Regions from separate parts of the Yersinia hibernica genome, predicted to be linked through region 1. Evidence: predicted binding sites of a transcription regulator. Region 1 holds the regulator's gene; each other region holds the start of a gene.

Region 1 (5,962 bases):
TACATTTCCATCAGAATGTCGCAACCGCCAACCAATTCGCCATCAACCCACAACTGAGGGAATGTTGGCCAGTTAGCGTATTTTGGCAACTCAGCACGGATATCTGGGTTTTGCAGAATATCAACATAAGCAAAGCGTTCGCCACAAGCGGATAACGCCTGTACAGCCTGAGCAGAGAAACCGCAGTTTGGCAGCTTAGGTGAACCCTTCATATAAAGCAGGATGGGGTTTTCTGCTATCTGGCGCTGAATTTTATCAATCGTCGTCATTTCTTGCTTCCTCAAGCCATTTTGTGGCTACAATACTGAGAACCTATTCATTAGGGCTATTTTATTATTGCGTCCGGCCTATTGTAGCGACTGCCACGACTGGAATAAAACGCCATCTTTTGCAGGGGCTTTACTCTGTCAGCAAATGGTTATACTGTCAGCTACAAATATGTGCATTTAGAATAACATTTTTGATCCCCACACTTCATTATTATCTTCATTGTGGGATGGCAAAAATATCGAGTGGCTAACCCGTTGACGTATGGTTGATTTAAGGCCGTTAGCCGTGTAAAAAAGCGACAATTGCGACGCCATTAACGTTTTCTCACAATATCGATTAGAATCCTGTCGCTCTCTGCTTTTTTATATCCGAAGTTTCAGCAATACTGTGACTCTTCATATTCATTTCAGGGCCAAGGTGGGTAGCGTTATTATGCGTTTAATACTTACGCTGTTTGTGCTGCTGTTTACCCAGTTATTTCTAAACCTCGCGCACGCGTCACCGCAGGCTCACGTCTCGGCTGAGCAAAAGAAAGGTCAAATCAGTCAAGCCAGCGCTGATGAGCGTAAAAAACGCAAAGCTGATAAAAATATCAAAAAAACTAAAGTTGATAACAATAAAGCCACCAGTAAAAACATCACAAATAAAACAACCGCCGCCACTGCCAGTAAAACCATAAAGAAGAAAGCACAAGCGGTCAGTAAACCCACCAATAAGAAATTAAATAGCAATAAAGCAATGGCGAATAAAGCATCTCATATTAAAACTACCGCCAATAAAAAAGCCTCCGTTAGCAAAAAAGAAAAAGTCGCTTATGGTCGCCAGCGAAATAAAGCTCAAGGTAAAGCCAATACTGAATTAGCGCTAAATAATAAAATAAAGCTCAGCCCTGCTCATAAAAAACGCTACCAACACGCCAAACAGACTGCAATGAGTAAACTGATGAAGCAAGTCGGTAAACCTTATCGCTGGGGCGGTAGCTCCCCTAATACCGGTTTTGATTGCAGCGGGCTGATTTATTATGCCTATAAAGATGTCATCAGGATAAAAATGCCACGTACCGCTAATGAAATGTATCATTTACGTGATGCAGCACCGGTGAAACGCGCTGAATTAGAAAGTGGTGATTTAGTGTTCTTCAATATTGCCAACCGTGGTGTTGCTGACCATGTTGGGGTTTATTTAGGCAACGGAAAGTTTATTCAGTCCCCACGAACCGGTGAAGAAATTCGCATTAGCATGATGGATAATGACTATTGGCAAGATCATTATGTCGGCGCTCGCCGTGTCGTAACACCGAAAACCATCCGCTAATCGCATCACCACACCCGATAGGCTTATCGGGTGCCATTCCCCATTAATCTGTGTGGTTATACCTGTTATTCCTGCCGAAAGTTGTTAAAATTAATACCCACAACAAAAATACAACAATTACGATTTTAACCGCCCCTCACCTTTCTTAGCGCTGGCTAATGATTGAATTTGAGGAGCAAACACCCTGAGCAACCCCGAAAGGAGAGCGCGATGTCTTTTGAATTACCGGCATTACCTTATGCACAAAATGCACTGGAACCGCACATTTCTGCTGAAACGCTGGAATACCATTACGGCAAGCACCACAACACCTATGTGGTCAACCTCAATAATCTGATTAAAGATACCGAATTTGCGGGTAAAACCCTGGAAGAGATAGTCAAAACCTCCAGTGGTGGCATCTTTAATAATGCGGCCCAAGTCTGGAATCACACCTTTTACTGGCACTGTTTGTCACCCAATGGGGGCGGCGAACCGACAGGCAAAATTGCCGCTGCCATTCAGCAATCTTTCGGTTCTTTCGCTGAATTTAAAGCACAATTTACTGATGCCGCAGTGAAAAACTTTGGTGCGGGCTGGACGTGGCTGGTCAAAAAAGCGGATGGCTCCCTAGCCATTGTCAGTACATCAAATGCAGCAACACCGCTGACGACCCAAGATAAGCCGCTGTTGACGGTGGATGTATGGGAACACGCTTATTATATTGATTATCGTAATGCGCGACCAAAATACCTGGAGAACTTCTGGGCTTTGGTTAACTGGTCTTTTGTTGAGCAGAATTTAGCTTAATCGCGGCGCAATAATTAAGGGCGGGTAAACCGCCCTACTTATCACCGGCATGCAGGTGAATTAATTCATTACCGCCACGAAGCTAAAGACAATAATCATTGCCAGCGCACCAACAGTGGTAATTAGCGACATCTTCAGATTGGTATCCATAAAAACTCCTCAGCCGGTTAATTTTAGTAGGGAAAAGGCACACAATGAGTGCGTCAAATCATTTTCCCACAGTTAGGGAAAAAAATCTTGTGCTCATTACGCACTTTATAACATTGATTAGCGCTTCCACTTTTCCTCCAGATCAGACAAAATTCGCAGTTCATAACTGCATACTGACTAATAACATCCAATAAATAGGCTCAGACCACCATCTGACTTCGCTCGCCAGCCCACTATCGTGTTGCTGTCTGAGCGGTATTCGAGTCATGCAGGCAAACGATTAACATAATACTTACCTGCTGTAACAGGTGAGCTTAGGAGTCATTTTTTCTATGGCAACGATTAAAGATGTGGCCAAACACGCGGGTGTGTCCACCACCACCGTTTCGCACGTTATCAATAAAACTCGTTTCGTCGCCGAAAATACCAAGGCCGCTGTGTGGGCGGCCATTAAAGAGCTGCATTATTCACCCAGCGCGGTGGCCCGTAGCTTGAAAGTCAATCACACCAAATCCATTGGCTTATTGGCGACATCCAGTGAAGCACCCTATTTTGCTGAAGTGATCGAGGCAGTTGAAAATAGCTGTTATAGCCAAGGTTACACCCTCATTTTATGTAACTCACATAATAATCTGGATAAACAAAAAGCCTATTTGGCCATGCTGGCACAAAAACGTGTCGATGGATTATTGGTGATGTGTTCTGAATATCCGGAACAATTACTGGGAATGTTGGAAGATTATCGCAATATCCCTATGGTGGTGATGGACTGGGGCACTGCTCGTGGCGATTTTACCGACTCGATTATTGATAATGCTTTCGAAGGCGGCTATTTAGCCGGTCGTTATCTTATCGAGCGCGGTCACCGCGATATTGGCGCTATTCCTGGTCAATTATCGCGTAATACCGGGGGGGGCCGCCATCAGGGCTTTTTGAAAGCCCTGGAAGAAGCCAATATTCCATTACGTGATGAGTGGGTGGTGCAAGGCGATTTTGAGCCGGAGTCTGGTTATAAGGCTATGCACCAAATTCTGACACAAAAACATCGTCCGACGGCCGTGTTCTGTGGTGGCGATATTATGGCAATGGGCGCAATATGTGCTGCGGATGAACTGGGCCTGCGAGTGCCACAAGATATTTCAGTGATCGGGTATGATAATGTGCGCAATGCCCGCTATTTCTCACCGGCGCTGACCACCATTCATCAACCCAAAGAGAGATTGGGTGAAATGGCTTTTGCCATGTTACTCGACCGTATTGTCAGTAAACGCGAAGACCCGCAAACCATTGAAGTCCATCCGAAACTGATAGAGCGCCGCTCTGTTGCTGATGGCCCCTATCGCGATTATCGCCGTTAAGCTTCCCCTGCCGGTAGCCCCACAGGTTACCGGCAGCTCATCCTGCCGCTCCCGGCGTGCCATCATTATCATCTTTTAGCCACTCATCATTTAGCGTGACACTGTCACCCAGATAATCCAGCATCCATGCTAAGGCTGGGGAATGATTATGCTGCTCCCAGGTCAAACAACACGGGCTGTCCGGCAGGGGCTCTGTCAGTGTTAATGCCGCCAATTTTCCTTGTTGAATCAATGGTGACACCATATGGGCCGGAACCATTCCGATACATAACCCTTCACACAAGCAGTCTATTCCCGTCGCCCAATCCGGTGCGACTAACCGCTGCTGATTATCCAATGTCCAGGTATCCCGTTTAGGTAAATTTCGCGCGGTATCCTCCAGGCACAAAGAGGGATAAGGCCGCAGCTGGTCATCATTAATAGGCCCGGTTAATTGGGCTAAAGGATGATTGACACTGACCACACAATGCCAGCTCAAAAAACCCATGTCACGAAACACAAACCGCCCACCCACCGGGATAGCACGTGTTGCCCCAATAGCCATATCAGCTTGCCCATCCACCAGTGCATCCCAGACGCCGTTAAACACTTCATAACGCACCCGCAATTCGATATCCGGGAAATGACGATAAAAATCCTGCACTAAACGGCGACTGCGCTGTGGTTTGACGATTTTATCAATCACAATATTTAATTGCCCGCGCCAACCATTCGCGACTTGCTGGCACTGACGGCGTGTGTCATTCATTTTTTTGATAACATCGCGGGCTTCTTTGATAAAAACTCTGCCTGCCTCCGTCAATTCTACGTCGCGATGACGCCGCGTAAATAAAGAGACCGCCAGCCACTCCTCTAATTGTCGTACAGTATAACTGACCGCGGACGGCACCCGGTGCAATTCTTGAGCGGCGGCACTGAAACTCCCGGTGCGAGCGACCGCATCCACCACATCCAATGAATATTCTGACCACATGTTTTTTTGCCTCAGCGAAACGCAATAGTGACTATCAAATTTTTTGATAGCATGTCGCAAATATTACCGTTTCACAACCGAATATCTCTGCGGCTAGAATGCCCCCCGCACTAAATTCCTAATGATAAAATGGCTAAAAGTAGTCAATCACCTGCAAAAAAATGATAAAGAGAAATAAAGAATGAAAACGTCTGCAAGTTTCATGTTCTACCTTGCCGGTTTAAGCATGTTGGGATACCTGGCGACCGATATGTATTTACCCGCCTTTGGTGCCATGCAACAAGAGTTACAAACCTCCGCCGGCTCTATCAGTGCCAGTCTCAGCATTTTTCTCGCCGGTTTTGCTATCGCCCAGCTTATCTGGGGGCCAGTCTCGGACAAATTAGGCCGTAAACCCGTGTTGTTAGCAGGGTTGGGTTTATTTGCTCTGGGTTGTCTGGGAATTTTATGGGTTGAAACGGCAACACAGTTACTGATCCTGCGCTTTATTCAGGCAATCGGAGTCTGTTCTGCCGCCGTGAGTTGGCAAGCATTAGTCGTAGACCGTTATCGCGACGGCAAGGCCAACCGGGTATTTGCGACCATTATGCCGTTGGTGGCACTATCCCCTGCGCTGGCCCCATTGCTCGGCGCATGGTTATTAAACCACTTCAGTTGGCGGTCAATTTTTGTGGTTTTATTGATAACGACATTGCTATTACTGATCCCAACCGCATTGCTGAAAGAACGGAAAAAAACCACGCCAAACCCTGCGACCCAAAGCAAAAGTGCCATGAGCTTCTGGCAATTGCTGAAATTCCCGGCGTTTAGCGGCAACGTGATGATGTTCGCGGCCTGCAGCGCAGGATTTTTCGCCTGGCTAACAGGATCACCGTTTATTTTAGGTGATATGGGCTATAGCCCGAATATTATTGGTTTGAGTTATGTCCCGCAGACATTAGCTTTCCTGTTGGGTGGATTTGGTTGCCGCAGTGCGCTGAGCCGGATTAAGGGTAATACACTGCTGCCGTGGCTACTGAGCGGTTATGCTATCAGCATGATTGCGCTTTATCTGATAGCCACCTTGACCACACCAACACTGGTTACCCTACTTATTCCTTTCTGCTTA
Region 2 (5,962 bases), 2.0 Mb from region 1:
CACCCGAGCAACAACAGCAATCTGCTCACCTCGCCGCTAAACAAATCGCTTCGCACCATAAAATTCAGCAAGCCAATACTGTGGCAGTCTTTCTCTCTTTTGATGGCGAACTGGATACCGGCCCGCTTATCGAGTTGCTGTGGCAGCAGAAAAAGCAGGTTTATCTCCCTGTTCTGCATCCTTTTAGCCCCGGTCATCTGTTATTTCTCAACTATCACCCCGATAGTCTGCTTATTCGTAATCGCCTGAAAATCCTTGAACCTCAATTAGATGTGCGCGATGTTCTGCCGTTAAATCAATTAGATGTGGTGGTAACCCCACTAGTGGCGTTTGATAGTCAAGGGCAGCGTTTAGGTATGGGCGGGGGTTTTTATGACCGTACACTGCAAGACTGGCAGCAGGGTGGCCCCTATCCCATTGGCCTAGCGCATGATTGCCAGCGTGTTGAGCACTTGCCGAATGAACATTGGGATGTGCCGTTGCCGGAGATTGTGACGCCGGAAAAGGTATGGCGGTGGTGAGCGGGAATTTTCGACATAAAAAAACACCCGAAATCTCGCGATAGCGAATGTTCAGCCATTTATTAATAACTTAGATACCACAAATCCATACCCAAAAACCGTGACGTTGCAGCTAGGCAGCAAACAACGCTGCAACGCCAAAGACGAGGGTATATCAGTAGAGCAAACGCGCGCGAATAGTCCCTGGAATCGCCTTCATTGCCTGCAAGGCTTTTTCTGCATTTTCTGCATCATCAGTCTCAACATCAATGACGACATAGCCGATGTCAGCGCTGGTTTGCAAATACTGCGCGGCAATATTGACGTTTTGCTCAGCAAAGATTTTGTTGATGCTGGTCAGAATACCGGGGCGGTTCTCGTGGATGTGCAACAAGCGGCGCGTGTTATCACCATGAGCAGGCAAAGAAACTTCCGGGAAGTTAACCGCTGACAGCGTCGAGCCATTATCGGAATACTTCGCCAGTTTGCCCGCCACTTCATCACCGATATTTTCCTGAGCTTCCTGAGTGGAACCACCAATATGCGGAGTCAATAACACATTATCAAATTCGCATAATGGTGAATTGAACGGGTCTTTATTGGTAGCCGGTTCTTCTGGGAAAACATCAATTGCTGCGCCAGCTAAATGATTACTGCCCAATGCATCACACAGCGCAGGAATATCAACCACAGTCCCGCGTGAAGCATTAATCAGCAGCGCGCCCGGTTTCATCAGTGCCAACTGCTCTGGGCCAATCATATTCTTGGTAGAGTGATTTTCTGGCACATGCAAGCTAATCACATCACTCATATTCAGCAAATCAGACAAATGACGAACCTGCTGCGCATTCCCCAACGACAGTTTATTTTCAATATCGTAGAAGAATACTTTCATACCAACACTTTCAGCCAAAATACCCAACTGAGTACCAATATGGCCGTAACCAATAATACCCAGTTTTTTGCCGCGGGCCTCATAGGAGCCAACAGCCAGCTTATTCCACTCGCCACGATGTGCTTTGGCATTAGCAGACGGAATACCTCGGAACATCAACAGTAACTCGCCCAGTACCATTTCGGCTACCGAGCGGGTATTGGAGAAAGGTGCATTGAATACCGGCACACCACGTTTGGTGGCCGCATTTAAATCAACCTGATTAGTACCGATACAGAAACAACCTACTGCAACCAATTTTTCTGCTGCAGCAAAAACTTCTTCGGACAGATGCGTACGCGATCGGATCCCGATGAAATGAGCATCACGAATAGATTCTTTCAGTGATTCGGTGTCTAAGGCACCTTTATGATATTCAATATTGCTATAACCGGCCGCACGCAGATTATCAACCGTGCTCTGGTGCACCCCTTCCACTAACAGAAATTTAATTCTGTCCTTCTCCAGTGATACTTTTGCCATGTCCCCGACCCTATTTTCAGACTTCAGATGTGGCTGCCGATATCGAATGAATCCGGTCAGCACCCAGTCAACATAACAAATATTTCGTAGGCAGCAATACAAACGATTGCCTACCTGTCAGCATAACAACCAGCGCAAATGTTAATTTATGGAATAAAAAACTGGCGAAAAGTGAGTTAATGGCAGGTTAAGAAAATGAAATGATTAAATGTGATATATATCACCAAATTTAACCATTTTAAGAAAAGATATTTAAAGACAAAAATTATCAGGGTGCAGCCAATAAACCACACCCCGACCAAGGTTTAATGCATCACTTAAGCACGACCGTCTTAACACCGTCGGCGGTGCCAATCAGTGCCACATCCGCACCTCGGTTAGCAAATAACCCGACAGTGACTACCCCGGCTATCCCATTAATTTTATTCTCTAGCGCAATGGCATCCAAAATTGTCAGATTATGGACATCTAAAATAATGTTGCCATTATCAGTCACTACATTCTGACGATATTCCGGTAATCCACCCAATTTAACCAGCTCGCGCGCCACATAAGAACGCGCCATTGGGATAACTTCGACCGGCAGTGGGAATTTACCCAGCACACCAACCTGCTTGGAAGCATCGGCAATGCAGATAAACTGACGCGCAATCGCCGCGATGATTTTCTCGCGGGTCAGTGCTGCACCACCGCCTTTTATCATCTGCATTTGGCTGTTAATTTCATCAGCGCCATCGACATAGATATCCAATACATCGACTTCGTTGCAATCAAACACTTGAATGCCATAACTTTTTAGCTTAGCGGTAGAAGCATCTGAGCTAGAAACGGCCCCCTCAATTTGATTTTTGATAGAGCCAAGGGCATCAATAAAATGTGCCGCAGTAGAGCCGGTGCCGACCCCCACGATAGTGCCGGGTTTGACATAATCTAATGCTGCCCAGCCCACTGCTTTTTTAAGTTCATCCTGAGTCATGGTAAGTTCACGCCTTGATGTGAAAGAAAACCTAGCGTCATTATAGAGCATATACAGCAGAAATCGTTGCGATAAAGTCCAGTTAGAATCCGGTTAATTTTAGCTGGATCACAGTTATGTCGGTTTATTTGTGGCGAGCCCTGCGGTATTCCAGCATAGAAAAATGATCAAAATGTGGCATAGTGCGGTATTAACTTAAATATTTGGAGAGATGACTCCGATGAAACGCCCAGACTACCGTACGCTACAAGCGCTGGACGCGGTGATCCGTGAACGCGGTTTTGAACGCGCGGCACAAAAGCTCTGTATCACCCAATCGGCGGTATCTCAGCGCATTAAGCAGTTGGAAAACCTGTTCGGCCAGCCGCTGTTAGTGCGCACTGTGCCCCCCCGGCCAACGGAGCAAGGGCAGAAATTGCTCGCGTTACTGCATCAGGTTGAATTACTGGAAGAAGAGTGGCTCGGCAATGATAACGGCGGGGATACCCCACTGCTGTTGTCATTGGCGGTCAACGCCGACAGTTTGGCAACCTGGCTGCTGCCAGCTTTAAAACCGGTGCTGGCAGACTCCCCGATTCGGCTCAATTTACAAGTCGAAGATGAAACCCGAACCCAAGAGCGGCTACGTCGCGGCGAAGTGGTGGGTGCCGTCAGTATCCAGCCACAACCGCTACCCAGTTGTTTAGTCGATCAACTCGGCGCATTGGATTATCTGTTTGTGGCGTCCAAGCCCTTTGCCGAGCGGTATTTTCCCAATGGAGTGACTCGCTCGGCATTGCTGAAAGCCCCTGCCGTGGCTTTTGACCATTTAGATGATATGCATCAGGCATTTTTGCAGCAGAATTTCGATTTATCGCCAGGGAGTGTGCCCTGCCATATCGTGAATTCGTCAGAAGCGTTTGTACAGTTGGCCAGACAAGGCACCACCTGCTGTATGATCCCGCATCTGCAAATCGAAAAAGAGTTGGCATCCGGCGAACTGATTAATCTGACTCCGGGGTTATTGCAACGACGAATGTTGTTCTGGCATCGATTCGCGCCAGAAAGCCGGACAATGAGAAAAGTGACTGACGCCCTGTTATCTTACGGGCGTCAGGTATTACGGCAAGACTAGCTTATTTGGCTGCGGTTGTGGGCGTGTTAGCGCTGGTTTTCAGTTCAAACACCACATCAACTTGATCGTCGAAATGAATAGTTTGTTGCTCATAAGTTTGAGCAGCATCAGTGGCAGGTGCGGCTTCAGCACTCTTGAACATGCGCGCTACCGGCATCGGCTGGTAGTTAGCGACATGGTAACGAATGCTGTATACCGGCCCTAATTTAACCTTAAATCCGTCAGCTAATGCCCCCGCCTGGCTAATGGCATTTTCAATGGCTTTTTTACGGGCCTGTTCGCGGTAAGTCTCCGGGTTAGCGACCCCCAGTTTCACAGCACGAATCTCATTGAGGCCCGATTTTAGCGCCCCGTCCAGTAGCTCATTCAACTTATCCAGTTGGCGCAGTGTCACCTGAACCTGGCGTACTGCACGGTAGCCTTTCAGTACCGCCTCACCGGTTTTCTGGTAATCATATTCAGGTTGAGTGCGAATATTGGCCGCATTGATATCTTTTTTCTCAATGCCACTCTTGCGCAAGAAATCAAAATATTGCGCGACGCGAGTATCCGCCTGTTTTTTGGCATCTGCGGCATCTTTGGCAGATACACTGACTTCAATGGCGATAGTGGCGATATCTGGCGTCGCATCAACACTGGCGGTGCCGGAGGTGACAACATGCGGCCCTTCTGGCACTTCGGCAGCTTGAACTTGTAGCGCCAAAGGTAACGTCCCTAATCCCATCATTGCGGCCAAAGCCAATGTCTTCAACTTCACGGAGCCTCCTAATATATGCATGGCAAATTATTTATGCCCTGTCAGTCTGTGGTAGCGAGATAATCAGTGAATTCAATTAATCACAAACACATTTGCAGTTAATTACACTCACTAGCATCTCATTGACAAGGTGATTCATTTGCCGTCGGTAATGTGATTAACACATCAACCGTAGCATATCTTACAAAGTATGGGATTCAGATTAGTGATAAAAACTCACAGGTTTAAGCCCTGTTGCGCTAGCTGAAAAGCAATAAACCACATCACGCCGCCCACCAGCAAATTGATGACTCGCTGTGAGGTGGGGCGATTAAGCCATGGTGATAACCACGCCGCCAGCAATGCCAGACAAAAAAACCAGGCAACTGAGGCACTTACAGCGCCAAAAGCAAACCAAGGCCGGACATCCGGTAATAACTGCCCGCCCAAACTCCCCAGCACCACAAAGGTATCCAGATACACATGCGGGTTAAGCCAGGTTACCGCCAAGAGTGTCACCAGAATACGCCAGCGCCCTTGTGCCCCGGCAGCCACTGCGGTTGACGAACTGTCACCACGCCATGCAGACGTCAATGCGCCCCAGCCATACCAGAGCAGAAATGCCACCCCACCCCAGGTGACCAGCGCCAATAGCAATGGTGAGCGGTTTAATAAAGCGCTGCCACCAAAAATACCGGCGCAAATCAAGATAATGTCGCTCAGAGCACACAGCCCGGCACTCATTAAATGGTGTTGCCGCTTAATTCCCTGATTCATCACAAAAGCATTTTGCGGCCCCAGAGGCAAAATCATGGCAGCACTGAGAGCAAAACCCTGCAAAAAAACAGCTAACATACTGTTACCTTTAAATAATACTCAGAATCAACTGAGGGAATGGGAGTGGAGTTAGCAGCATATTACGGGGAGAAAGCCATCAGAGGAAATTGATATTTCTTATCAACTATAAGTAAAACTAATAATAGCTATTCTACCGCGCGCGTGAGCAAGAAGGGAAGAAAAACGGGCCAAATAGCCCGTATTGACTGAATTTATCGCGCCGCGGCTTTAAGCCGACGGGGTAGATTGCGCATTATCAACCTGATGCAAATGCACGTCCATCTGCGGATAGGGAATGCCAATTTTGTGCGCATCTAGCGCGCGTTTGAAGTTTTCCATCAAATCCCAATACACATCCATGGCATCGCCATTGGTCGTCCAA
Region 3 (5,962 bases), 2.1 Mb from region 1:
ATAACCCCGACAATGACCGACAGTAAAATCACGCCGGTGGCGATAAACACCAATTGGTAACGGGATGGGAAGGCCGAGCCATCACTGAGAAATAACGGAATGGACAGCACACCGGCCAGTGTAATCGCCCCTCGAACCCCAGCAAATGACGCCACCCACAGCTCACGGGTGGTGTAGTTACTGAATTCTAATGGCCGCTTAGCCAACAAGCGCTTACTGATTCTCTTCATCGACCATAACCAGCCAAAACGCAGTACCAGCAATGCACCATAGATAATGGCAACATCGGCGAATAGATTCCAAGTTTGGATAGTCGGGTCTAATTCAGCCTGCACAATCGAGGTTTCGAGAATCCCCGGCAATTGCAGGCCCAACAGGATAAACACCATGCCGTTGAACACGAATTCCAACATCGACCACACGCTATCGGCGCGTAACCGCATTGTTAGTGGGGCATTACGAATCACACCCGACTGACTGATAGTCATACCCGCAGCCACGGCGGCCAAAATGCCGGACACACCAATATGTTCGGCAATCAAGTAAGAGGCGAACGGCAACAGCAGCAGCAACACGATTTGTGTGGCCGGGTCATCGCCACTCCAGCGGCTCATCAGGCGCAGTGACTTACTGTACAGCCAAGTCACGGCCACACCGGCCAACAGCCCCCCAATAGCGACTTTCAGGAATTCCAGCGTCGCACCGGAAACCGAAAACACCATGGTGCCCATGGCAACAGCAATCGCAAACTTCAGCGCCACCAGGCCGGAAGCATCGTTCATCAATGCCTCCCCCTCCAGCACGCCCATAATTGATTTGGGGATACGCCCTTTCCCCACGATACCGGACAACGCCACGGCATCGGTCGGCGACAATACTGCCGCCAGCGCAAAGGCGGCCACCAGCGGGATACCCGGCACCATCCAGTAAATCAGGTAACCGATCCCCACCACCGTGACCAACACCAAGGCCAAGGCCAGACCCAATATTTCCCGCCCATGATGAATAAACTCCCTGGTCGGTGTTTTCCAGCCATCAGCAAACAGCAGCGGCGGAATAAACAGCACCAAGAATAATTCGGGGTCAAAATCGACATGCAAACCAAAGTGGGGGAAGGCCAACAAGGCACCACAAACAATCTGCATCAGTGGGAGGGGGATTTGAAACGGCAACATCCGGGTGACCACGCCGGAAAGCGACACCACCAAAATCAGGATGAGGATTGTAAAAAAGATTTCCATGCTTTCCTTAGACTCAACTCAACATAGCGCAGCAACATAAAATTATCACGGCCCTGCTTATCGGCAAGACTGAACGGCATTTGATAGTAGATCAATTTTTTGCAAAACGGGGAAAAAACCTGTTATTGAGCGCAGGAAAAAACAAAGAAAGTAGGGGTATTAACACCGGTAATGGCATCGGGAGTATATTTATCCCGATGCCAGCAAAGATTGACGACTTAGATTGCCCAACCGCCAGCATAGAATGCCACCAGCGCCACGGCAATAATCACAGTACCGAGATTCAATTTACGCCATTCACCAGAGCAGACCCGCCCAATCACCAGTGAACTGAAGCCCAGCATAATGCCGGTCACGATATTACAGGTCAGCACGATAAACACCGCACAGAGCAAACCGGACATCGCATCGACGAAATCGTCGAAGTCCAATTTAGAAACGTTGCTCAGCATCAGCAAACCAACATACATCAAAGCGGGAGCTGTTGCATAAACCGGAACCAAATAGGAAAGCGGCGAAAGGAACAGAATCAGCAAGAACAGGATACCGACGACCGTTGCTGTCAGGCCGGTTTTACCGCCTGCCGCAGTACCGGCCGCCGATTCAATGTAAACCGCCGCCGGAGCCGCGCCCACTAAACCAGCGAAGATGCTGCTGACAGAGTCAGAAGTCAGTGCTTTGCCGCCACTGATAATCTGGCCATCTTTATCCAGCAAGTTTGCCTGCCCAGCCACCGCACGAATAGTCCCGGTAGCATCGAAGACCGCCGTCATCACCAGCGCCAACACACTTGGCAATACCACGGGTTGCAGTGCGCCCATGATATCAAGACTGAAAATCAGTGAGTTACCATTAGCATCGGCCAAACTTGGCATGGCGAATAGCCCTTGATAAGTCACACTTGGGTCAAAAATCAGGCCGATAATGGAGATGGCGATAATCACCAACAGAATGCCGCCCGGTACCCGCAGTTTTTCCAAACCGAAAATCACCGCCAGGCCCAATAACGTCATAATGACCGGGAAAGAAGTAAATGCCCCCAGCGCTACCGGCAAACCTTCAATGGGGTTTTTGATAACCAAGCCGACACCATTGGCAGCAATCAGCAACAGGAACAGCCCGATACCAATACCGGTGCCGTGAGCCACCCCCATCGGCAAGTTACGCAATATCCATGAGCGGATACCCGTGACGGAGATAATGGTAAACAGTACCCCCATCAGAAATACTGCGCCCAATGCCACAGGAATACTGATTTGCTGGCCCAATACCAAGCTAAATGCAGTAAACGCCGTCAATGAGATGGCGCAACCAATCGCCATCGGCAAATTGGCCCACAAGCCCATCAGCAAAGAACCTAAGCCGGCAACCAAACAGGTCGCAACAAACACGGCAGTTGGCGGAAAACCGGCTTTACCGAGCATGCTCGGCACAACAATAACCGAATAGACCATCGCCAGAAAAGTCGTCAGGCCGGCCAGCACTTCTTGGCGCACATTACTGCCACGTTCACTAAGCTTGAAAAACGCATCAAGCGAACCCTTCGGCTTGACTGCCTGGTTCGCTTGAGGATTGGTGCTAGACATGGTTATGTCCCCTGTGTGTCAATGTAAAGTCGTCAACAAGACACGCGCTCTTTCCATACGTAATCGTTTCCGTCCCTGCCGATTAACTCGCCAACTCCCCCAACACCCATATGATGGAGAAAATAGCAAACGATTAGCTGGAAAAATGCATGACTGAAAAAAATCGAAGTTTAGGGCAGATGCCATTTAAGGCAAACGATTATCTAGCTATTTGCAGCGACTAAGCAACATCAGATAGCGACATTTAATGCATTTTTTTACATTAATTTGTCCGCGAGCATCAATTGCGCAGTGAAACGAAAGTGTGAGTGACCTCACACTCGTTGGTTTGAGATCCCCGCCCCCAATGGTCACTTTTCTAATTTGAAAGCGCCGCCCTTTGCAATCGCCTGTTGATAAGCTGGGCGTTGATGAATTCGCACTAAGAAATCTTGCAGTTTTGGGAATCCCTCAAGGCTACCGCGTGTATTTATCGCCTCAATAGGAAAACTCATCTGAATATCTGCGGCACTAAAATCACTGCCTGCAAACCATTGATTTTTCGATAAGTGTTGTTCAAGATAATCACGATGGGTGGCAATTTGCTTATTCAGATAGCTTTTCTGTACTCCATCGCCTAATGCCTTGGCTACTGGGCGGATAATCCACGGAACTGGCGGCCCACCGAAGCGGCTAAAGATAAGTTTCATGACCAAAAGTGGCATCAATGAACCTTCAGCGTAATGCATCCAGTAACGAAATTGCTGGCGATCATAATGGCCGGTGGGCTTAAACAAGCCTTGTGCATCATAGGTTTCCTGCAAGTATTCGATGATAGCGCCCGACTCCGCCAGGGTCAGGTCACCATCAGTAATCACCGGTGATTTCCCCAATGGATGGATTTTTTTCAACTCGGGTGGTGCCAGCAAGCTGCCGGGATCGCGCTGATAGCGCTGCAACTCATAGGGGACTTGCAACTCTTCCAGCATCCACAAGATACGCTGTGAACGCGAATTATTCAGATGGTGAACAATGACCATATCAAGCTCCATATGATGAATATCAGAGTATTGATTATAGTGATAAAAGGATATTTGGGTTGATCGAGCGGCCAACGTCACGTGAAGCAAGCAAAACAACGATAACTGAGTGCTTAAAATCACCTTCTGCAGAGGTCTGTAAAGCCGAAAGTAAAAAACCCTGCCGAGACAGGGTGTTATTTTATCGCCAAGACTATTTTGGTTCATAGCCCCAGTGGGATCAGAACGGAATATCGTCGTCAAAATCCATTGGTGGCTCATTGCCGCCTTGTGGCTGTGCTGCAGGGGCTGCTTGTGCAGGACGTGAAGTCTGGCCGCCGCTGAACTGGTTGCCACCTTGTGGCTGCTGAGGTTGACCCCAACCACCTTGTGCGCCGCCCTCTTGTGGTGCGCCACCGCCCGCAGGAGCACCGCCGCCTTGACGGCCACCCAGCATTTGCATGGTACCGCCCACATTAACCACAACTTCAGTGGTGTAACGCTCTTGGCCACTTTGATCCTGCCATTTACGGGTTTGCAATGCGCCTTCAATATAGACCTGAGAACCTTTACGCAGATATTCACCGGCAACTTCTGCCAGTTTGCCGAACAACACCACACGGTGCCATTCGGTCTTTTCTTTCTGCTCGCCGGTTGCTTTATCACGCCAGCTTTCGGAAGTGGCCAGGGTGATATTGGCAACAGCGCCGCCATTCGGCATGTAGCGGACTTCCGGGTCTTGGCCCAAATTCCCGACCAAAATCACTTTGTTTACGCCTCTGCTGGCCATGTGAACTCTCCTGATAAAATAAATTTCGTACAGTATAAACGACCCAGTTTAACACGCTAACCACCAAACGGCACAACTGATCATAACTGCGGAATGCATTGCAGATTTAGCGTAAAAACAGTCTTAATTGCACTCAGATACTGGATATCCATTCAGGTTTTTTTGTGTCATAATTATTCGTTTCGTACTGGCTGTGCTCTTTTTTGGCGTAACAAATTACGCCGGCTTATTGCTTTTCATCTTTGTTTTTTAAGGTAAAAAACCGATAAAGGCACGGTGAGAGGCTCAGTTTACATCCGGGAAGTGTTTGAATGGATAATATCGAAGTTCGGGGCGCTCGCACCCATAATCTTAAGAATATCAGCCTGATTATCCCGCGCGACAAACTGATCGTGGTTACCGGTCTATCGGGTTCAGGCAAATCCTCGCTGGCTTTTGATACCCTATATGCCGAGGGGCAGCGCCGTTATGTTGAGTCTCTCTCCGCCTATGCGCGCCAATTTCTATCATTGATGGAAAAACCGGATGTTGACCATATTGAAGGTCTCTCCCCAGCTATCTCCATTGAGCAAAAATCGACCTCCCATAACCCACGTTCCACCGTGGGGACCATCACTGAAATCCATGATTACCTGCGCCTGTTATTCGCCCGTGTGGGTGAACCGCGCTGCCCAGACCACGATGTTCCGTTAGCAGCCCAAACCGTCAGCCAGATGGTGGATAACGTCATAAGTCAGCCCGAAGGCCGTCGCCTGATGCTGCTGGCACCCGTGGTAAAAGATCGCAAAGGCGAGCATACCAAAACACTGGAAAACCTGGCGATGCAGGGCTATATCCGGGCGCGGATCGACGGCGAAGTTTGCGATCTGTCTGATCCACCGAAATTAGAATTGCAGAAGAAACACACTATTGAAGTGGTGGTTGACCGCTTTAAAGTGCGCGAAGATTTGGCTCAGCGCCTGGCTGAATCATTCGAAACCGCATTGGAGCTTTCCGGCGGGACAGCAGTGGTCGCCGATATGGACAACCCTCAGGCCGAAGAACTGCTGTTCTCTGCCAATTTTGCTTGCCCAATCTGCGGCTATAGCATGAGCGAGTTGGAACCACGTCTGTTCTCCTTTAACAACCCGGCGGGTGCCTGCCCGACCTGTGATGGTTTGGGCGTACAGCAATTCTTTGACCCCGACCGTGTGCTGCAAAATCCCGAACTGTCATTGGCAGGTGGCGCGATTCGTGGTTGGGATCGCCGTAATTTCTATTACTTCCAAATGCTGCGCTCACTGGCGGATCATTATAAGTTTGATATCGAAGCGCCATTTGATTCGCTGGATGCTGCAATACAGAAAG
Region 4 (5,962 bases), 1.8 Mb from region 1:
AAGAGTAGACTCCAATGCAGCAGTTCAATCTGGCGTACTTGATACCAATGGTCGATATCGCCGTAATTGCCAAAAATTGACAGCAACCATAAGGCAATAAACAGGTAAAGTAGCCCCATAGCTTGAGACACTCTCTCCAGCCGGCGCGCCGCTAATTGGGGCTGTAAGGTTAAGGCGCTGGCGCAAAGCAGTAAACCAAAGGCGATAAAGCGCACGGGGTAACTCATTCCTAGCCAGTATGCGCCCCAGCCGGACAGATAACCGGTTTCTGCACCAAAAGTATTCCCCAGTGACAGTAAGGCAAATAGCCATACCAGTGGCGAGCGGCCATACCAACCCACCACGCCATAGATAAGGGTGCCCAAGAGCAATAACACGGAGATTCGGCCACTGCCATTATCCAGCCATATGCCGAGTTGGCCGATTGCCGCGGCGGTCATAATGACACCGAGAAATAATATGGCCTCATTACTGTAGATTTTACTGGCATCTCGGCGGCGGCGGTAAAAGCCCGAACTGTAACAAGCCGCCGCCAAGATACCGGTGACAAGCACTCGAACCGGGGCATCAAAGCGGAAAAACTGGCTAATCCAGGCTAATAAGAATGTATCGGCCATCAGGCTGCCAAGCGCGATAACCAGTGATGCCAATGCGGCAAGGAAGGCATAACCTGCCAGTCTGCGCCAGTCAAAAGGTTGCACATCAACATTGGCCAGCAAGCGCTGATGTTCTTCTGCAGGAATAACACCTTCTTTGGCCCATCCATCAAGGGCTTTGCGCACGATGGCCGCATTTTTCTTGCTGAGCTTCATTGATCTGGCTTCCATATAGTTGCATATCATTTATATCAGAAATATTTCCTATGCTGTCGGCACATTAACCGATAGTCATGTATTGAGCTACTTTATAGTGAATTTAGTGAGGGCCGCGATTGCTGTGTATAATGCACGCCGCCAACAGGGCTAGAGAGGTTAATGTGTCTACTGATAATAATTTGTCTTCTGAATGTACTGCGCCAGCGGAATACAGCGATGAGCACTGGATGCGGCGAGCATTAACATTAGCGCTGCGGGCGCAAGCAGAGGGCGAAGTGCCGGTGGGCGCAATATTGGTGCTGGATAATCAGGTCATTGGTGAGGGGTGGAACCGGCCTATTCGTGATAATGACCCGACGGCCCATGCCGAAATCATGGCGTTGCGCCAAGGTGGGCAAGCAGTGCAGAACTATCGCCTGATAGATGCCACTTTATATGTCACTTTGGAGCCGTGCGTGATGTGTGCCGGGGCGATGGTACACAGCCGGATTCGCCGGTTAGTGTATGGCGCTCAGGATTTGAAGACCGGTGCCGCGGGTTCACTGCTGGATATTTTGCGCCATCCCGGGATGAATCATCAGATAGAGATAACTGCGGGAGTGCTGGCTGATGCTTGCTCGCACCAATTGAGTGCGTTTTTCCGCTTGCGGCGCGAGCAACAAAAAGCATTGAAACGCGCCGCAAGGGATGATGGCTAATCAATAAACAACACAAATCATAAGTGGGCTACTTATTGACTGACCAGTCGGGGCCGACCACCGGATAACCTTTACCCAGTTCGGCTTCAATCGCCGCATGTTGGGCGGCTTTTTTCTCTTTTTCCTGCAAATACCCTTCCAGACTGACCTGATAGCGGCGAATGTTTTCGACGTAACTATAAGCTTCATGACCCCGGGCGTAACCATAAGTGGTGCTCGGGTAGTAGCGTTTTTGGCTCAACATCGGTAGCCGCATTTTGACATCAACCCAACTGTCAGGATTACCATTTTGACTTTTGGTCAGCTTGCGGGCATCAAGCATATGGCCATAACCTAAGTTATAGGCCGCCAGCGCGAACCAGATGCGCTCGTCTTCAGGAATGGTCTCGGGCACTTTTTGCATCAAGCGCTGTAAGTAAATAGAGCCGCCTTTAATGCTCTCCTCGGGATCAACCCTATCTTTAACCCCTAGCCCACTGGCGGTGGCGCGGGTTAACATCATCAAGCCGCGCACGCCAGTGGGGGAGGTGGCTTGTGGATTCCAATGGGATTCCTGATAAGCAATCGCCGCCAGTAATTTCCAGTCAATTTCACCGGCATGTTTTTCAAACAGATGCTGGAAAGTGGGCAGCACATTGTCGATAGCGGAGAGGAATGTTTTGGTATCGACATAATCAAAACTGCCGACATGGCCGAGATATTTTTCCTCCAGCCGCGCCAAACTGCCGTCCTCCACCATCTGGCTGTAGAAATCAAGCATCGCCGCATACAGGCTGTCATCATTGCTTTGTGGGAAATACCAGGTCACCGGTTCTTCATCTGTGACGTCAAATGCCACTGCTAATTGCGGATGAATGCGTTGCAGCAGCGCAATGGTGACGGAATCACCGAGGGTATAATCGAGTTTGCCATCAGCAACTTGCTCCAATAACTCTTTTCCTGAGCGGTCGATGGACGAGCCCCAGTTAAGGTCGGGATATTTAGTTTGTTTCAGCTGCTTTAAGGTGGTCATATGGGCTGAACCCGAGGCCACAATCAACTGACCTTTTAAGTCACTGAATGATTTTGGCCGTGGAGACCCCAACCGGTAGACTAACTGTTGCGATACCGAATAATAGGCAGGGCCGGTGCGCGCCCGATTAAGGCGTTCATTGTTATAAATTAGCCCGGCGGCAATCAGGTCGGCATCATCGCTATCTAAAGCATCAAACAGATCATTGATATTATGATGTGGGGTCATCACCAGCTTAACCCCCAGATAGTCAGCAAAACGTTTTGCCAGCTCATAGTCGAGACCGGAAGGGCCATCCTTTCCGGTTGAGTAGATAAGTGGTGAACTTATTGTGCTAACTCGCAGTTCACCACGGGCTTTTATGCGGTCCAGTTGCCCCTCTTGGTCACTGCGCCACGGAATATTAGGCCATAGCGCGAGGGCCAGAAGTAAGGCAACTACACCAATAAAAAAGTAATTTAATTTTATGCGCGTCAAATAGTTATCTCTCGGCAGCGCTCTTTATATATGTGTCGTGAAGCTTAAAATCGACATGGTTAAATCCCCAGTGGAGTGGCATTTTGCGCAACAAATCGTCAGTGTGCAACTTTAATTACGTGCTATTTACCCAGCATGTAATGGCCATCTCTGACGGAGGTTTCTGACGCAATTATGAATAATAGCTACGCAAACGGTTTCGTCGGCGGCTTAGATTCACTATAATGGCGCGCGTTTTCCCCTGTTGCGCCCAATGAAGTGCTGTTCCAGTCGCTTCGAAGACGAGAGAAACTTAGATTATGGAAATACTGCGTGGTTCGCCCGCTTTGTCGGCTTTTCGTATTACCAAACTGCTGTCCCGTTGCCAGGATGCTCATCTGCCAGTCGATGATATCTACGCCGAATATGTTCACTTTGCCGATGTTAGCGCCCCATTAAGTGCTGATGAACACGCCAGACTCCAGCGGCTGCTTCAATATGGGCCATCTCTCCCTGAACATGCGCCACAAGGGCGTTTACTCTTGGTAACCCCAAGGCCGGGGACTATTTCACCATGGTCTTCCAAAGCCACCGATATTGCCCACAACTGCGCATTGCCGCAGGTTCTGCGGTTAGAGCGCGGTTTGGCTTTTTATATCCAAGGCCCGCATCTGACTGAAAAGCAATGGCAACAATTGTCGGCGCTGCTGCATGACCGCATGATGGAAACGGTATTCACCGATTTACAGCAAGCCGAGCAACTGTTCTCCCATCACCAGCCAGCCCCGGTACAACGGGTGGATATTCTGGCTCAGGGCCGTAGTGCACTGGAGCAGGCCAATATTAGATTGGGCTTGGCGCTGGCACCGGATGAAATTGATTATTTGCTGGCGGCCTTTACTGATCTGGGGCGCAACCCGACGGATATCGAGCTGTATATGTTTGCTCAGGCCAACTCCGAGCATTGCCGTCATAAGATTTTTAATGCGGACTGGAAAATTGATGGTGTTGAGCAGCCTAAATCGCTGTTTAAGATGATCAAAAACACCTTTGAACATACCCCGGATTACGTGCTGTCTGCCTATAAAGACAATGCCGCGGTCATGGAAGGTTCTCAGGTTGGGCGCTTCTTCGCGGCACCTGAAAATGGGGTATATGGCTATCATCAGGAAGCGGCGCATATCTTGATGAAAGTGGAAACCCACAACCATCCGACAGCGATTTCGCCGTGGCCGGGTGCGGCTACCGGTTCTGGTGGCGAGATTCGCGATGAAGGTGCCACCGGGCGCGGTGCTAAGCCGAAAGCCGGTTTGGTGGGCTTCTCGGTGTCTAACTTGCGCATTCCCGGCTTTGAACAGCCGTGGGAAGAGAATTTCGGCAAGCCAGAGCGCATTGTGACCGCGTTGGATATTATGACCGAAGGCCCCTTGGGCGGCGCGGCATTCAATAACGAATTTGGTCGCCCGGCACTGCTGGGTTATTTCCGTACCTATGAAGAGCGCGTCAACAGCCATAATGGCACTGAGCTACGCGGCTACCATAAGCCCATCATGCTGGCGGGCGGGATTGGCAATATCCGTGCTGACCATGTGCAGAAAGGTGAAATCACCGTGGGGGCCAAGCTGGTGGTGCTCGGCGGCCCGGCGATGAATATCGGATTGGGTGGCGGTGCGGCCTCTTCCATGGCCTCCGGCCAATCTGATGCTGATCTGGATTTTGCTTCGGTACAGCGCGATAACCCAGAAATGGAGCGCCGCTGTCAGGAAGTGATTGACCGCTGCTGGCAGCTAGGTGACCACAACCCAATTCTGTTTATTCATGATGTCGGGGCTGGGGGGCTATCTAATGCCATGCCAGAGCTGGTGAGTGACGGCGGTCGTGGCGGCCGGTTTGAACTGCGCGACATCCTTAACGACGAGCCGGGCATGAGCCCGCTGGAAGTGTGGTGTAATGAATCTCAAGAGCGTTATGTCCTGGCGGTTGCTCCCGCGCAACTGGCGCAATTTGATGAAATTTGCCGCCGAGAACGTGCGCCATATGCGGTGATTGGTGAAGCCACCGAAGAAAAACATTTGACCCTAAATGACCGCCATTTCGGCAACCAGCCAATAGATATGCCGTTGGATGTGTTGTTAGGCAAAACCCCGAAAATGTTGCGTGATGTCAAGCGCCTGCAAGCACAGGGTGAAGCACTGCAACGGGCTGAAATCAGCATTGCTGATGCGGTCAAACGCGTGATGCATTTACCGGCCGTCGCCGAGAAAACTTTCCTTATCACCATTGGCGACCGTACCGTAACCGGCATGGTGACCCGTGATCAGATGGTGGGGCCGTGGCAGATTCCAGTGGCTGATTGTGCCGTCACCAGCGCTAGCCTGGACAGCTACTATGGCGAGGCGATGTCGCTGGGCGAACGTGCGCCCGTGGCCTTGCTGGACTTTGCTGCATCCGCCCGTTTGGCGGTGGGCGAAGCACTGACTAACATTGCCGCGACGCAAATTGGCGAACTCAAGCGCATTAAATTGTCGGCTAACTGGATGTCCGCTGCCGGTCATCCCGGTGAAGATGCCGGCTTATATGAAGCCGTGCGCGCGGTGGGCGAAGAGTTGTGCCCGGCACTGGAGATTACCATCCCCGTGGGCAAAGACTCGATGTCGATGAAAACCCGCTGGCAGGAAGGTGACGAGCAGCGCGAAATGACCTCGCCGCTGTCATTGGTGATTACTGCCTTTGCTCGCGTCGAAGATGTTCGTCACACCGTCACACCGCAATTGCGCACGGATAAGGGCGCTAACGCGCTGTTGTTGATTGATTTAGGCGCGGGCCATAATGCCCTAGGCGCGACTGCATTGACTCAGGTTTATCGTCAATTAGGGGATAAACCGGCTGATGTGCGTGATGTGCAACAATTAGCCGGTTTCTTCAATGCCATGCAGCGCTTAGTGGCCGATAAAGCCTTACTGGCTTACCACGACCGCTCA

The links. The regulator PurR, encoded in region 1, represses purine synthesis genes. The targets are predictions, from matches to a motif close to CANGCAAACGTTTGCNTG.
Region 2: the regulator PurR is predicted to act here: its motif matches at 2,013-2,030, upstream of serA (phosphoglycerate dehydrogenase).
Region 3: the regulator PurR is predicted to act here: its motif matches at 2,884-2,901, upstream of D5F51_RS20195 (NCS2 family permease).
Region 4: the regulator PurR is predicted to act here: its motif matches at 3,189-3,206, upstream of purL (phosphoribosylformylglycinamidine synthase).

What each region holds. Positions count from the first base shown of each region.
Region 1 is NZ_CP032487.1:1,695,102-1,701,063, reverse strand. It holds gene D5F51_RS08040 (Grx4 family monothiol glutaredoxin) at 1-269, opposite strand, end outside; gene D5F51_RS08035 (C40 family peptidase) at 703-1,584, shown strand; gene sodB (superoxide dismutase [Fe]) at 1,795-2,373, shown strand; gene cydH (cytochrome bd-I oxidase subunit CydH) at 2,434-2,523, opposite strand; gene purR (HTH-type transcriptional repressor PurR) at 2,856-3,881, shown strand; gene punR (DNA-binding transcriptional activator PunR) at 3,919-4,854, opposite strand; gene punC (purine nucleoside transporter PunC) at 5,036-5,962, shown strand, end outside.
Region 2 is NZ_CP032487.1:3,741,413-3,747,374, forward strand. It holds gene D5F51_RS17615 (5-formyltetrahydrofolate cyclo-ligase) at 1-521, shown strand, start outside; gene serA (phosphoglycerate dehydrogenase) at 676-1,917, opposite strand; gene rpiA (ribose-5-phosphate isomerase RpiA) at 2,231-2,893, opposite strand; gene D5F51_RS17630 (LysR family transcriptional regulator ArgP) at 3,114-4,007, shown strand; gene D5F51_RS17635 (oxidative stress defense protein) at 4,009-4,764, opposite strand; gene argO (arginine exporter ArgO) at 4,981-5,598, opposite strand; gene mscS (small-conductance mechanosensitive channel MscS) at 5,809-5,962, opposite strand, start outside.
Region 3 is NZ_CP032487.1:4,300,830-4,306,791, forward strand. It holds gene D5F51_RS20190 (Na+/H+ antiporter) at 1-1,241, opposite strand, end outside; gene D5F51_RS20195 (NCS2 family permease) at 1,460-2,827, opposite strand; gene D5F51_RS20200 (glutathione S-transferase family protein) at 3,178-3,846, opposite strand; gene ssb1 (single-stranded DNA-binding protein SSB1) at 4,067-4,615, opposite strand; gene uvrA (excinuclease ABC subunit UvrA) at 4,927-5,962, shown strand, end outside.
Region 4 is NZ_CP032487.1:3,456,595-3,462,556, reverse strand. It holds gene D5F51_RS16255 (DUF2157 domain-containing protein) at 1-812, opposite strand, end outside; gene tadA (tRNA adenosine(34) deaminase TadA) at 944-1,513, shown strand; gene mltF (membrane-bound lytic murein transglycosylase MltF) at 1,542-3,002, opposite strand; gene purL (phosphoribosylformylglycinamidine synthase) at 3,302-5,962, shown strand, end outside.